DNA from 2 places in the Blautia sp. MSK17_66 genome. Region 1 is predicted to be linked to the other one. Evidence: riboswitches for the same ligand, from Rfam matches in the RefSeq annotation. Region 1 holds a riboswitch; the other holds the start of a gene.

Region 1 (7,960 bases):
GGAAATGTTCTGAGCCAGTCTCTGGAAAAGGGCATGAAACTTACTCTGGAAGAACTGAAGCCGGAACAGCATTTTACACAGCCGCCGGCACATTACACAGAGGCTTCTCTTGTAAAGGCACTGGAAGAACAGGGAATCGGCCGTCCAAGTACTTATGCACCTACGATCACAACGATCATCAGCCGACGTTATGTTTCCAAAGAACAGAAGAACCTTTATGTTACAGAACTTGGAGAAGTGGTAAACAACATTATGAAGCAGGCTTTTCCGAGCATTGTAGATGTGCGCTTCACAGCGATGATGGAAGGACTTCTGGACTGTGTGGAGGCAGGAACTGTTCAGTGGAAGACAGTTGTCAGAAACTTCTACCCGGATCTTAAGAAAGATGTAGACGCAGCAGAGAAAGAGCTTGAGAAGGTTGATATTCAGGATGAGGTTACGGATGAAATCTGTGATGTCTGCGGCAGAAACATGGTCATCAAGTATGGACCACATGGAAGATTTCTTGCTTGCCCGGGATTTCCGGAATGCAGAAATACCAAGCCTTATTATGAGAAGATTGGTGTGGCCTGCCCGAAATGCGGTAAGGATGTTGTCCTTAAGAAAACGCAGAAAGGACGTAAATATTATGGATGCATCGACAATCCGGAATGTGATTTTATGTCCTGGCAGAAACCGTCAAATAAGAAATGTCCGGTCTGCGGAAGTTATATGGTTGAGAAAGGAAATAAACTTGTCTGCAGTCAGGAAACCTGTGGCTATGTAGAGCAGAAAGAAAAAGAAGAAGACTGAGCGCACAGAAAATGATAACTGTGAAAATGAAACAGTTATGAATTTTCTGAAAATGCAGATAAAAGTGAAAAAAATATAAAAATATCTTGCTTTTTCGTGATAAAGCGTGTACTATTGTGTTATAAAGATGGTCACATCGAATAAATCATTGAAGGAGGCCAAGATGAGCGTTCAGTTGTTAGATAAAACAAGAAAAATCAACAAACTTCTGCACAACAGTAGTTCCAGTAAGGTAGTGTTTAATGATATCTGCCAGGTTTTGATGGAGACATTAAGCTCTAACATACTGGTGCTGAGCAAGAAGGGTAAAGTCCTGGGAATCAGTTTATGTCCGGGCGTCAAGGAAATAACTGAACTGATTGAAGATAACGTTGGCGGACATGTAGATGAATTGTTGAATGAGCGTTTTTTGGGAGTTTTATCAACCAAAGAAAACGTAAATCTTCAGACATTAGGTTTTGAACATGTTGACAGCAGCTGCCAGGGAATCATCAATCCGATTGATATTGCAGGAGAACGTCTGGGAACTGTTTTTATGTATCGTGACAATAAGCCATATGACATTGAGGATATCATTGTCAGTGAATATGGCACAACGGTCGTAGGACTGGAGATGATGCGTGCAGTACACGAGGAGAATGCAGAGGAGGACCGTAAGCAGCAGGTTGTTAAGTCAGCCTTTAATACCCTGTCATTCTCAGAACTGGAGGCAATCATCCATATCTTTGATGAACTGGATGGAGAAGAAGGAATCCTGGTTGCGAGCAAGATCGCAGACCGTGTGGGAATCACCAGATCCGTAATTGTAAATGCCCTGCGTAAGTTTGAGAGTGCAGGTGTTATCGAATCCCGTTCTTCCGGTATGAAAGGAACCTATATCAAGGTTCTCAATGAAGTGATCTTTGATGAACTGGAAGAGATCAAAGCCCAGAGAAATAAGAAATCATGATCAGAAACTGATCAGAAATAAAGTCAGAGAAGCTCTTTGTCACTGAGTAAAGATTCAGTGGGAAAGAGCTTTTCTGATGTAATGGTGTCAGAATAGGTGCATTCACCTGTATAAAAAATTAATGAAAAACAGTAAAATAAGAAAACTAAAGAAAATATAAGAAAAAAAGAGATAATATTTGAAAATATAAAAATTAACAACTGTAAAAAGAGTTGCAGAAAATAGCGTAATTCAATAATATAAGGACAGTGATTAGCACTCAGACGAAATGAGTGCTAGCAATCGAAAGCAAGGCAACAATAAAGGAGGAAAATAGATCATGAAATTAGTACCTTTAGGTGACAGAGTTGTATTAAAACAGTTAGAAGCAGAAGAAACAACAAAATCCGGTATTGTACTTCCGGGTCAGGCACAGGAAAAACCACAGCAGGCAGAAGTTATCGCTGTAGGACCTGGCGGAGTTGTTGATGGTAAAGAAGTAAAGATGGAAGTGGAAACAGGTAATAAGGTTATCTATTCCAAATATGCAGGAACAGAAGTAAAGCTTGACGGCGAAGAATACATCATCGTAAAACAGAATGATATTCTTGCAATCGTTGAATAATATTTTTTTAATTGACATTATTTCAGGAGGACAGTTATCATGGCAAAAGAAATTAAATTTGGTTCAGAAGCAAGAGCTGCACTTGAAGCTGGTGTAAACAAACTTGCAGATACAGTAAGAGTAACAATCGGTCCAAAAGGAAGAAACGTTGTACTTGACAAATCTTTCGGTGCTCCGCTCATCACAAACGATGGTGTTACAATCGCAAAAGAAATCGAACTGGAAGACAGATTTGAAAACATGGGTGCACAGCTTATCAAAGAAGTTGCATCCAAGACAAATGATGTAGCAGGTGATGGTACTACAACAGCTACTGTTCTTGCACAGGCAATGGTTCATGAGGGAATGAAGAACCTGGCAGCAGGTGCTAACCCGATCATCCTCAGAAAAGGAATGAGAAAAGCAACAGATACAGCTGTAGAAGCAATCAAAGAGATGAGCCAGAAAATCAGCGGCAAAGCACAGATCGCAAACGTAGCAGCAATCTCTGCAAGTGATGAAGAAGTTGGTCAGCTTGTTGCAGATGCAATGGAAAAAGTTTCCAACGATGGTGTTATCACTGTAGAAGAATCCAAGACAATGCATACAGAGCTTGATCTGGTAGAAGGTATGCAGTTTGACCGTGGATATATTTCTGCTTATATGTCTACAGACATGGAAAAAATGGAAGCAGTTCTGGAAGATCCGTATATCCTGATCACAGACAAGAAAATCAGCAATATTCAGGAAGTACTTCCGTTACTGGAGCAGGTTGTTCAGGCAGGTGCAAAACTTCTTATTATTGCAGAAGATGTAGAAGGTGAAGCTCTGACAACTCTGATCGTAAATAAATTAAGAGGAACTTTCCAGGTAGTAGCTGTCAAAGCTCCGGGATATGGTGACAGAAGAAAAGAAATGCTGCAGGATATCGCTATCCTGACAGGCGGACAGGTAATTTCCGATGAACTGGGCCTGGATCTTAAAGAAGCTACCATGGCACAGCTTGGTCGTGCAAAATCTGTTAAGGTTGCAAAAGAAAATACAGTTATTGTTGACGGACTTGGTGACAAGAAGGCAATTGCTGACCGTGTTGCTCAGATCCGTGGACAGATCGCAGAGACAAAATCTGAATTTGACAAAGAAAAATTACAGGAAAGACTTGCAAAACTGGCTGGCGGCGTAGCTGTTATCCGTGTTGGTGCTGCAACTGAAACTGAGATGAAAGAAGCAAAACTTCGTCTGGAGGATGCTCTTGCAGCTACAAGAGCAGCTGTAGAAGAGGGAATCATCGCAGGCGGCGGATCTGCTTACATCCATGCTTCCAAGAAGGTTGCTGAACTGGTTGCAACTCTGGAAGGTGATGAGAAGACAGGTGCAAATGTTATCCTTAAAGCACTGGAGGCTCCATTATTCCATATTTCTGCAAATGCAGGACTGGAAGGCTCTGTTATCATCAACAAGGTAAGAGAATCTGAGCCAGGCGTTGGATTTGATGCACTGAATGAATGCTATGTAGATATGGTAGGAGCAGGTATCCTTGACCCGGTTAAGGTTACAAGAAGTGCTCTGCAGAACGCTACAAGCGTTGCATCTACTCTGCTTACTACAGAATCTGTAGTAGCAACAATTAAAGAAGATACTCCGGCTATGCCGGCAGGCGCACCAGGAATGGGCGGAATGATGTAATCAAAAGTTTTTAAAGATCGGACCAGCGTCATAGACGCTGGTCTTTTTTTGTGATAGAATAATTACAGATTCATAAAACAAATAAGGAGAGAAAGACGCAGATGAGTGATTTATATTCAGAATTTCTGGTAAAGAAAGAACCAACTACAAAAGATGCGGTGATCAAGTATGGAATGATCATACTGACTGCAGTGGCAGCAGCGGCAGGACTTATGTTCAGTTTCGTGTTTCTTCTGGCAGCGGTTGTGCTTGGAGTCGCATGTTATTTCATTGTGCCGAGGACAGATCTTGAATATGAGTATCTTTTTGTGAACGGTGAAATGGACATCGACATGGTTATGGCCAAGTCCAAACGTAAAAAAGCAATAACAGTGAACATCAAGGAGGCAGATCTTGTGGCGCCAGTGGATTCTCACCGTCTGGATTACTACAACAGCAGCAGTAAAATGAAAACCCTGGATTACTCTTCAGGAAATTCTGGTCACAAGCGTTTTGCAGTCATCACCAGAGACAAGGGAGAGAATTGCAGGATCATCATTGAGCCAGATGAACAAATGCAGCAGGCTATCAAAAATTCAGCACCGAGCAAAGTTTTTTTGGATTGACACTGCAAATTATTTTTGTTAAACTAGGGAACAAAATCAAAATAACATAATATACAAGGGAGGAAATGCAATGGGTACTATCATTGGTGAAGGAATTACATTCGATGATGTTCTTTTAGTTCCGGCATACTCAAAGGTAATTCCGAATCAGGTAGATGTCACAACGTATTTAACAAAGAAGGTAAAACTGAACATTCCTATGATGAGCGCAGGAATGGATACAGTTACCGAGCACAGGATGGCGATCGCTATGGCCAGACAGGGCGGTATCGGTATTATTCACAAGAATATGTCCATCGAGGCACAGGCAGACGAGGTAGACAAGGTAAAACGTTCTGAGAACGGTGTTATCACAGATCCATTCTTTTTATCCGCAGAAAATACTCTTGAAGATGCAAACAACCTGATGGCGAAATTCCGTATTTCCGGTGTTCCGATCACAGAGGGAAGAAAGCTGGTAGGTATCATTACCAACCGTGATCTTAAATTCGAAACAGACTTTTCAAAGAAAATCAGAGAGTGCATGACATCTGAAGGACTGATCACAGCCAAAGAAGGAATCACTCTTGAAGAAGCAAAGAAGATTCTGGCTAAATCCCGTAAAGAAAAATTACCCATTGTAGATGATGATTTCAACTTAAAAGGTCTGATCACGATCAAGGATATTGAGAAACAGATCAAATATCCTCTTGCAGCCAAAGACGCACAGGGACGTCTTCTCTGCGGTGCGGCAGTTGGTATCACAGCCAATGTCCTTGCACGTGTAGATGCACTGGTTAAGGCAAATGTAGACGTTATTGTTATCGACTCCGCACATGGACATTCTGAGAATATCCTTCGCGCAGTACGTCAGATCAAGGACGTATATCCGGATCTTCAGGTGATCGCAGGAAACGTTGCTACAGGAGAAGCTACCAAGGCTCTGATCGATGCCGGTGTAGATGCTGTCAAGGTTGGTATCGGACCTGGATCTATCTGTACAACACGTGTCGTTGCAGGTATCGGTGTTCCGCAGGTTACAGCTGTTATGGACTGCTATGAAGTTGCAAACCGCTATGGTATTCCGATCATCGCAGATGGCGGAATCAAATATTCCGGAGATATCACTAAGGCAATCGCAGCTGGTGCCAATGTCTGCATGATGGGAAGTATCTTTGCAGGATGCGATGAGAGCCCGGGAACATTTGAACTGTATCAGGGACGTAAATACAAAGTATACCGTGGTATGGGATCCATCGCAGCCATGGAAAACGGCAGCAAGGACCGCTACTTCCAGCAGGATGCCAAGAAACTGGTTCCGGAAGGAGTAGAGGGACGTGTAGCATACAAGGGACATGTAGAGGATACCGTATTCCAGTTAATGGGCGGTCTTCGTTCCGGTATGGGATACTGCGGAGCAGAAACAATTGAGAAGCTTAAGACAACAGGAAGATTTATTAAGATTTCTGCTGCATCACTTAAGGAATCTCATCCGCATGATATCCATATTACAAAGGAAGCTCCGAACTACAGCGTAGATGAATAAATTTGTTCTTGCGTAATTGGATAAATTAGTATATTATGTAATTGTTCGCAGGTAGTATTCCGCGAGGTGTTTTGCCATGAATGTGGCAAAATCCCGAGACATACAGGGCAAAATGCCATCACCGAAGGTGATTGGGAATGCATTTTGACCAGGTTACTGTGAACGGAGTGAACAGTATATTATGATGATTATAACGACTGCATGACTGGCGGAAGTAGGAGTACCTACAGGGAGTGCAGTAAGTAAACGTGCCGACCGCCTGGGCAGCCTGTGGAAGCAGACTACCCAGGCGGTTTTTTCGATTTAAAATCGAGGTGGCGACATCCGATTCTATTAATTACCAAAAGGAGAAGTGATCATGGAAAGAATTTCACTGGAAAATGAACTGAAAAACAATTCCTACCCGGGAAGAGGAATTATTATTGGACGTTCCGCAGACGGAACCAAGGCAGTAACAGCTTATTTTATCATGGGAAGAAGTGAAAACAGCAGGAATCGAGTATTTGTTGAGGATGGAGAGGGAATTCGCACACAGGCATTTGATCCATCCAAACTGACAGATCCGAGCCTGATCATTTATGCTCCGGTACGTGTACTGGGAAATAAGACAATTGTGACAAACGGTGATCAGACAGATACAATCTACGAGGGAATGGACAAACAGCTTACCTTCGAGCAGTCCTTAAGAACACGTGAATTCGAGCCGGACGGACCGAACTATACACCAAGAATTTCCGGTGTTATGCATATTGAGAATGGTGAATACAGCTATGCAATGTCAATTCTCAAGAGCAACAACGGAAATCCAGATGCATGTCTCCGTTATACTTATGCATACGAGAAAGCAATTCCGGGAGAGGGCCGTTTCATTCATACCTACAAATGCGACGGTAATCCGCTTCCAAGCTTTGAGGGAGAACCGAAGCTTGTGGATATTCCAAATGATATGGAGGCCTTTACAGAGCTTCTGTGGAACAGCCTGAACGAAGAGAATAAAGTTTCTCTGTTTGTACGTTATATTGACATTGCAACAGGAAATTATGAAACAAAGATCGTAAACAAGAATAAGTAAGAGACGGAGGAAGAATAAGATGAACGAATTACAGTTAAAATACGGATGTAACCCAAACCAGAAACCTTCCAGAATTTACATGGAGGACGGAAGTGAGCTTCCGATTAAGGTTCATTCCGGAAAACCAGGATATATCAACTTCCTGGATGCATTTAACGGCTGGCAGCTTGTGCGCGACCTCAAAAAAGCAACAGGACTTCCGGCAGCCACTTCCTTCAAGCATGTTTCACCGGCAGGTGCGGCAGTAGGACTTCCGCTTGATGAGACACTGGCAAAGATCTACTGGGTAGATGATATGAACTGGAAAGAGTTTTCTCCGCTTGCCTGTGCGTATGCAAGAGCCAGAGGTGCAGACCGTATGTCCTCTTTTGGAGATTTTATTTCTCTTTCTGATGTCTGCGATAAAGACACAGCAATGCTGATCAAGAGAGAGGTTTCTGATGGTGTCATTGCACCGGGATACACAGAGGAAGCACTGGAAATTCTTGGACAGAAGAAAAAAGGTAATTACAATGTGATCGAGATCGATCCGGATTATGTACCGGCTCCACTGGAGCACAAACAGGTATATGGAGTGACCTTTGAACAGGGTCGCCAGGAACTGGCAATCAATGATGAACTGATCTCCAACATTGTGACTGAGAATAAAGAACTCACAGAAGAAGCAAAGAGAGATCTTAAGGTTTCTCTGATCATTCTGAAATATACACAGTCCAACTCTGTATGCTTTGTCAAAGACGGACAGGCA
Region 2 (7,960 bases), on a different contig from region 1:
CTGTACTGTGTCTTAGCTACGCAGATCGGGCAGTTGCCAAATCCGAGTGCTTCAAGCTGTTTTGCCTGTTTCTGAGCATTTGCTGTCAGAACAACTCTCTTACCGCCGTATACTTTCTGTACGATCTGGTTCAGTTTGTCTTCGATAGATCCTTCCAGTTCATATGCATAGGAGAAGTCGTTTGGTTCTTCTACGAGACGGAGAACTTCTTCTGCAAGTTTGATTCCGCCTTCGCCGCCTTTAGCCCATACTTCAGAAAGAGCAACGTTTACGCCGAGTTCTTTACATTTTTCTTCTACAAGGTCAAGTTCTGCCTTTGTATCTGTCGGGAATGCATTGATAGCAACAACACATGGAAGTTTGTATACGTTCTTGATGTTGCTTACATGTTTCAGAAGGTTTGGAAGTCCTTTTTCCAGTGCTTCCAGGTTTTCGTTGTTGAGGTCAGCTTTTGCTACACCGCCATTGTATTTCAGAGCACGTACCGTAGCTACGATAACAACTGCGCTTGGGTGCAGTCCTGCCATACGGCATTTGATGTCGAGAAATTTTTCAGCACCGAGGTCAGCACCGAATCCAGCCTCTGTGATGGTGTAATCAGCAAGTTTCATACACATCTTTGTAGCTGTTACGGAGTTACATCCATGAGCGATGTTTGCGAATGGTCCACCATGAACGATTGCCGGTACATGTTCCAGTGTCTGAACAAGATTTGGTTTCAGAGCATCTTTCAGAAGTGCTGTCATAGCACCTTCTGCATGAAGATCGCCAGCTGTTACCGGTTTCTGCTCGGATACTTTACCATATGTATATCCGATAATAATCCTGGAAAGTCTTGCTTTCAAATCTGAGATGTCGCTTGCAAGACAGAGAACTGCCATGATCTCGGATGCAACAGTAATGTCATATCCGTCTTCACGTGGCATACCGTTTGTTCTTCCACCGAGTCCGTCTACTACATTACGAAGCTGACGGTCGTTCATATCCACGCATCTCTTCCATGTAATCTTTCTCGGGTCAATGTTCAGAGCATTTCCCTGGAAGATATGGTTGTCGATCATTGCTGCAAGAAGGTTGTTTGCTGCACCAATCGCATGGAAGTCACCTGTGAAATGAAGGTTGATATCTTCCATCGGAACTACCTGCGCATAGCCGCCGCCTGCTGCACCACCCTTAACACCAAATACCGGTCCGAGGGATGGCTCACGAAGTGCAACCATAACGTTCTTACCGAGTTTCTGCATTGCATCAGCAAGACCTACGGTTGTAGTAGTTTTTCCTTCACCTGCCGGTGTCGGGTTGATTGCTGTCATAAGAATCAGCTTACCATCTTTTCTGTCGCTTTCTTTTAAAAGATTGTAGTCGATCTTTGCTTTGTATTTTCCGTACTGCTCCAGATATTTGTCATCAATACCTGCTTTTTCTGCAATCTTGGTAATTGGCTGCATTACGCACTCCTGTGCGATTTCGATGTCACTTTTGAATCCCATAATTGTCTCCTTTCATTGTAGACACACCACCAGTTTAACCATATATTCGGTTAAAAAAAACAGTATCCGAGATATTCTCAAATACTGCCCAGACGGTCGACTCTGCAAATCTCTGATTCCCATGTGGTGATTTCCACTGCTCCGCCAGTCATCAGAGACGTTATCAAATTGATAAGAAAATAATATCATATATAACGGAGTTTGTCAATAAATTATCAAATTTTTTCTTTTCTTTTTACAAAATGATAAAGAATTCAAAATAAAAGTTGTGTATTTTTTACAATAAAAATATAAATAAAAATTGTTTTTTATTTTTTCTTTTGTAAAAGAAGGAACGCAAAGGGACTTGGCCAGTCCCCTTGCAACCCCTGGGCTAAAAAGCACACAATTTCTTCTCTCTTCAAATATAAAATAAATCGAAAAATACCAGGACTCCTCTCTCTCGCACGGAGAAGATATCCTGGTATTTTATCATACTACTAACAAACTTTTACACGTGGCCTGGTGGGGTATATTTTCTCAAACTTACTTGCTTTTAGCGGGGCCAAGCAGGGGGAGTCTGAGGGGGACCTTCGGCCTTTCGCAACTTTGAGATGGTCCCCCTCAGGGTTTCATACAGGTGCCAACCTGGCGGGGCTTTGGGCAGTCCCCAATAAATATGGTCCCCCTCAGGGTTTTTGTTAAGGAAGAACCTTAAAAAAGTGGTTTAAGGCTCGGATACAGTTTCTTAAACTTCTGATACTTTTCTTCGTATTTCGCCACAAGTTCTTCTTCTGGCTCAACGGTATCTACTACGTGAGCCATCTTCTTTCCAACAGTCTCAACATCCGGATATGCTCCGCAGCCTACAGCTGCCAGCATGGCTCCTCCCATGGATGGTCCTTCTTCAACTTCAAGGACATCGACTTTGAGGTTCATCACATTTGCGATGATCTTTTTCCAAAGCGGACTTTTTGCTCCGCCGCCGCAGATCTTGGTGCGTTCAATCTTGATTCCGAGCTTTCTTGCTACTTCAAGGGAATCACGAAGTCCAAATGCAACGCCTTCCAGAACGGCCTGTGTCATATCTGCTCTTGTAGTGTCCATGGACATTCCAAAGAATACGCCTCTTGCATCTGGATTATTATGAGGGGATCTTTCTCCCATCAGATATGGAAGGAAGAATACGTTATTTTCTCCAAGTTTCTGGATTGGAGCCTGTTCTGCTGCAAAATCCCTGGTCTGAAGAATTTCTTCTGCCCACCATTTATTACAGGAAGCAGCACTCAGCATACATCCCATAAGATGATAGCTTCCGTCAGCATGACAGAAAGAATGCAGTGCATTGTTCTCGTCAACACCAAAGTTTTTGCTGGAAATAAAGATTGTTCCGGATGTTCCAAGTGAAATGTTACACTGACCGTCACCGACAGTTCCTGTTCCGACCGCAGCAGCTGCATTATCTCCGGCACCTGCCACAACTTTGACATCAGCAGAAAATCCGAGTTCCTCTGCCACTTCCGGCTTCAGCGTTCCGACCACTTCCCAGCTCTCATACAGTTTCGGAAGCTGTTCTTCTCTTACATCGCAGATCTCCATCATTTCCCTGGACCAGCAGCGGTTCTTTACATCAAGAAGAAGCATACCGGATGCATCAGAAACATCTGTGCAGAAAGATCCGGAAAGTCTGTAAGCAAGATAGTCTTTCGGAAGCATGATCTTGGCAATTTTTGCAAATTTCTCCGGCTCATTTTTCTTCATCCACAGGATCTTCGGAGCTGTAAAACCTGCAAAAGCAATGTTTGCTGTATATGCAGACAGTTTCTCTTTACCGATTTCATTGTTGAGATATTCTGTTTCTTTCTGGGAACGTCCATCATTCCAGAGGATTGCCGGGCGGATAACCTTGTCATTCTCATCCAGCGTTACCAGTCCATGCATCTGTCCCCCGAAGCCAATTCCGGCTACCTTGGAACGATCAATCCCCTCCGTCAGTTCTTTCATTCCCTCTACGCTCTGCGTAAACCAGTCCTCCGGATTCTGTTCTGACCAGCCCGGATGCGGAAAAAATAATGGATATTCTTTTGATACAATATTACAGATCTTGCCGGATTCTTCCATAAGAAGAAGTTTTACGGCAGAAGTCCCTAAATCTATGCCAATATAGTACATTTTTCCTCCTAACTGTGCATCTGCATTCATACCTGCAGATGCACATTCTGTCTGCGGATCATCCCCACGGATTTTCTGTCGGGTATCTCACACCTGCCGGCTGATTGTATCCAATCTCATCGACCGGAACACCGATATATTTAAATACCTCAAAGAGAGCTTTTCCATGATGTCCGAATGCTACTGCACCGTGATGCGGATATCCTCCCTCGATCAGGACATGGCGATAGAAACGTCCCATTTCCGGGATAGCAAAGACACCAATCGCGCCAAAGGAACGGGTTGCAACCGGGAGCACTTCGCCGTGTGCGATATAGGCACGAAGTTTGTTATCAGCCGTGCTCTGCAGACGATAGAATGTGATATCACCAGGTTTGATGTCACCCTCCAGAGTACCGTTTGTAACTTCGATCGGAAGAGATCTTGCCATGATCATCTGGTATTTCATTTCACAGAAGGAAAGTTTGCTCGAAGCAGTGTTTCCACAGTGGAATCCCATGAATGTGTCTTTCAGTGTATAATTGTATTTTCCCTCGATGGACTCTTTATACATATCCTTCGGTACAGAGTTGTTGATATCAAGCAGGGTAACGACATCGTTGCTTACAACCTGTCCGATGAATTCACTTAATGTACCATAAATATCAACTTCGCAGGATACCGGAATGCCCTGGGCAGTCAGACGGCTATTTACATAGCATGGAACAAATCCAAACTGTGTCTGGAATGCCGGCCAGCATTTTCCTGTCAGAGTTACATATTTACGGTATCCTCTGTGATCTCTTACCCAGTCTTTCAGAGTCAGTTCATACTGAGCAAGTTTCGGAAGGACCTCTGGTTTCTTGTTTCCGGCACCAAGTTCTTCTTCCATTTCTTTTACAATTTCCGGGATTCTTTCATCGCCTTCGTGCTTATTGAATGCTTCAAAGAGATCCAGTTCAGAGTTTTCTTCAATCTCTACGCCAAGATTGTAGAGCTGTTTGATCGGTGCATTGCAGGCAAGGAAGTTTGTCGGACGCGGTCCAAAGCTGATGATCTTAAGATTGCTCAGTCCTTCAACTGCTCTTGCGATCGGAAGGAACTCATGAATCATATCTGCACAGTCTTCGGCATCACCAACCGGATATTCCGGGATATAGGCTTTTACATTACGAAGCTGCAGGTTATAGCTTGCATTCAGCATACCGCAGTAAGCATCTCCACGTCCCTGGCAAAGGTTATCCTGTGTCTCCTCTGCTGCTGCGATAAACATTTTTGGTCCGTCGAAATGTTTTGCAAGAAGTGTTTCGGAAATTTCAGGTCCAAAGTTTCCAAGGTAAACACAAAGTGCATTGCAGCCTGCTTTTTTGATGTCCTCAAGAGCCTGTACCATATGAATTTCGCTTTCTACGATACAGATTGGACATTCGTAGATATCCTTTGCATCATATTTGTTTGTATAAGCCTCTACAAGAGCTTTTCTTCTGTTTACAGAAAGTGATTCCGGGAAGCAGTCACGGCTGACTGCAACGATTCCAACTTTTACTTCTGGCATATTGTTCATGATAAAAATTCCTCCATATTATTATAAATTAAATTATCTGTATATTCTTACCCTTCAGTCCATTAAACGCACCTTCGATAGCTGCTTCCTCATGTGCGATCAGCCATTTATTCTTAGCTGTGAGAAGTCTGTCTTCTCCTTTATCTTCTTTATCAAAAGTCAGCTCTGTATTTGTTCCCTTCGGTAAAACAACGACACACTGGAAACCTGTTTCTTTTACATGACATGGTGCATAATGAAGAGTGGTTGCATAAACCTCAACTGCGGTTCCTGCCGGAACAAGAAATGCTTCTACCTTGGATGTGTCATATGTGAAGTCTTTTTCTACATCCTGCTGATGTCCGATAAGAAGTACCATATCTGTGACTGCTACATTAATTTCGGAGCTGCGATGATATTCCAGTCCATTCAGTTTCTTGTTATGACCGTTGCAGTATCCAATCTCAATTGGAAGTCCACCATATCCTTTGTCCTGAAGTTCCTTCGCTACCGGCAATGCTTCCATCTCTTCTACAGATGGTACATAGATTACATCCTCCGGTACCGGCGTGTGTTTCATTTCTTTCAGAAGTTCTGTAAAGTCATACCCCTCCAGTACTTTACCATATCTGCGAAATGCGTCATCTGCTACATTCTGAATCTTCACCTGAAGTTACCTCCTTTATATTTTTTGTATTGAAAATATCATATCACTCACCAAATAATATTTCGCCAAATTTTTTGTCCTGTTTAGTGCATTTTTTTGACCTGTAAATCAGTTATTTGCCCTCATCCTGATATAAACAAAAAAACAGGCAGTTTAATGACTACCTGTTTTTTATCTTATTTTGTTCGTCCAAGTTCGCTTGGCAAAATACCGTAGCGTCTCTGAAATTCTCTTGTAAACGCCCGACTGCTGCTGAATCCGTTATCCAGTGCGATCTGGCTGATCGTCTTATCTGTATTGAGAAGTTCTCGGTACGCATAAGTCATGCGAATGTCCTGAAGATATGTCTTAAAATTGACATTTGCATATTTCTGAAACATCCTGGATAAATATGCATCTGAATATCCAAACATATTCGCAATTTCAGTCAGTTTAAGTTCTTCCTGGTAATGTTCTCTCATATAGGAAGTAATCCTTGCAAGTGCATCCAGGCGGCGGCTATGGCGTACTTCCTGCTCTCCGGCCTCGTCCAGACGATAATGATTGACCAGAAGATACAATACATCATAATAAAATGAACGGATCTTGAATTCATATCCGCTTCCTCTTTTTATATATAAGCGGTACATTTCCTGAACCAGATTTGATAATTCTGTATCCATCTGTGGGATACTTCCGGCAAACCGGATAAAACGATGTGCGGTAAAATAATCCTCGAACTGTTTCAGGGGAATCTGAAGCACTGCCGTATGATTTTCCTCCGGCGAATTGATTGAATGGACTTCATTTGAGTTAATGATCATCAGCTCGCCTGCCTTGAGCGGATGTTCCTCTTCATTCAGATAAAATGTCAGAGATCCTTCCATGACAGCAAAAATCTCAATTGACGTATGCCAGTGTTTCTCTCTTACATAATTTCCCTGACTACCCTCAAACAGGAAAAATTTAAAAGGCAGTCCCTCATCCGGGATCACCAGTTCATGCTGGAATTCCATGCTATACCCCTCTCATCCGTATATGATATTTTACTTCTACTGTTACTTATCATTTTTATATCATAACATGAATTGGTATATGACGGAAGCAGAATATATGATAATGATATATGACGGAAGATGGTATATCATGTGCAGGTACATAAAATAATGCTGCGTTTTCTATTCCGTGCATGCGCTTATTTGCCGGCAGTCGCCCAAACTCGGCTTCGCCTCAAACAATGGGCTTGATGCCGGCAGCTTGCCTGCACGTCATGACGAAAGCCTCGCAGACATTTCCTGTCCCTGCACATGAATACCAAACTTCCTGTATGTTACCAATGGACAAAACACCCTCAACGTGCTTTATGCTGTCCTAGCTTTTACTACTTCCTGTATGTCACCACATTCCCAGCTTCAGATAAAGTACGGCGAGATGGAAGGAAAATAAAAAAATCCAGTCAAGAAGTTTTATAATCATCCTCTGGTGCAGTCTCGCCTGAAGAACTTCGTAAAGGTTCCTGGTTGTACAGGTTTTTGCGTTGATACAGAAAATGCTGCTGTCTGAGCGTCAGCGAGTTCAGCATTTTTCTGTATCGTTCTTAGCAAAGTTCTGTACACCACGGTACCTTAGAAGTTCTGAATTGAGACAAATCCAGAGGATGATTCATAAAACGACCTTCCTGGAGTTCGATTATTTCCTATTCCATCTCACCGGGAATCCTTTATTTCTTTATCGCATCCTTCATAGATTTCACATACTCTCGGATATACGGCACGCAGTCAGCTCCGTAAGTTTCACACAGCTTCACGATCGCCGATCCCACAATAACCCCATCTGCCTGAGCTGCCATCTTCTTCGCCTGCTCCGGATTAGAAATACCAAATCCAACAGCACACGGGATATCTTTCTGAGCTTTGACAAGATCTACCATAGCCCCGATATCCGTAGTAATCTGACTTCGCATACCGGTAACTCCAAGCGAAGATACACAATAAACAAAACCCTCCGCCTCGTTTGCAATCATAGAAATTCTCTCATGAGAAGTTGGTGCAATCAGCGAAATCAGATCCAGACCATACTTCTCTGCAACAGATGCAAACTCCTCTTTTTCCTCAAACGGAACATCCGGAAGAATCATTCCATCCATCCCAA

What was found. Region 1 has a riboswitch for ZMP and ZTP ahead of LIR34_RS09440 (IMP cyclohydrolase). Riboswitches for the same ligand answer to the same signal wherever they lie in the genome.
Region 2: it holds a riboswitch for ZMP and ZTP, as region 1 does, so the genes downstream of both, LIR34_RS10095 (formate--tetrahydrofolate ligase) here and LIR34_RS09440 (IMP cyclohydrolase) in region 1, are expected to answer to the same signal.

What each region holds. Positions count from the first base shown of each region.
Region 1 is NZ_JAJBNQ010000015.1:44,236-52,195, forward strand. It holds gene topA (type I DNA topoisomerase) at 1-792, shown strand, start outside; gene codY (GTP-sensing pleiotropic transcriptional regulator CodY) at 956-1,741, shown strand; gene groES (co-chaperone GroES) at 2,061-2,345, shown strand; gene groL (chaperonin GroEL) at 2,385-4,010, shown strand; gene LIR34_RS09430 (DUF6106 family protein) at 4,112-4,615, shown strand; gene guaB (IMP dehydrogenase) at 4,686-6,140, shown strand; ZMP/ZTP riboswitch at 6,332-6,412, shown strand; gene LIR34_RS09440 (IMP cyclohydrolase) at 6,499-7,212, shown strand; gene LIR34_RS09445 (phosphoribosylaminoimidazolecarboxamide formyltransferase) at 7,232-7,960, shown strand, end outside.
Region 2 is NZ_JAJBNQ010000016.1:81,873-89,832, forward strand. It holds gene LIR34_RS10095 (formate--tetrahydrofolate ligase) at 1-1,490, opposite strand, end outside; ZMP/ZTP riboswitch at 1,570-1,652, opposite strand; gene xylB (xylulokinase) at 2,184-3,641, opposite strand; gene LIR34_RS10105 (L-fucose/L-arabinose isomerase family protein) at 3,700-5,184, opposite strand; gene LIR34_RS10110 (DUF4867 family protein) at 5,213-5,830, opposite strand; gene LIR34_RS10115 (helix-turn-helix transcriptional regulator) at 6,007-6,825, opposite strand; gene trpA (tryptophan synthase subunit alpha) at 7,530-7,960, opposite strand, start outside.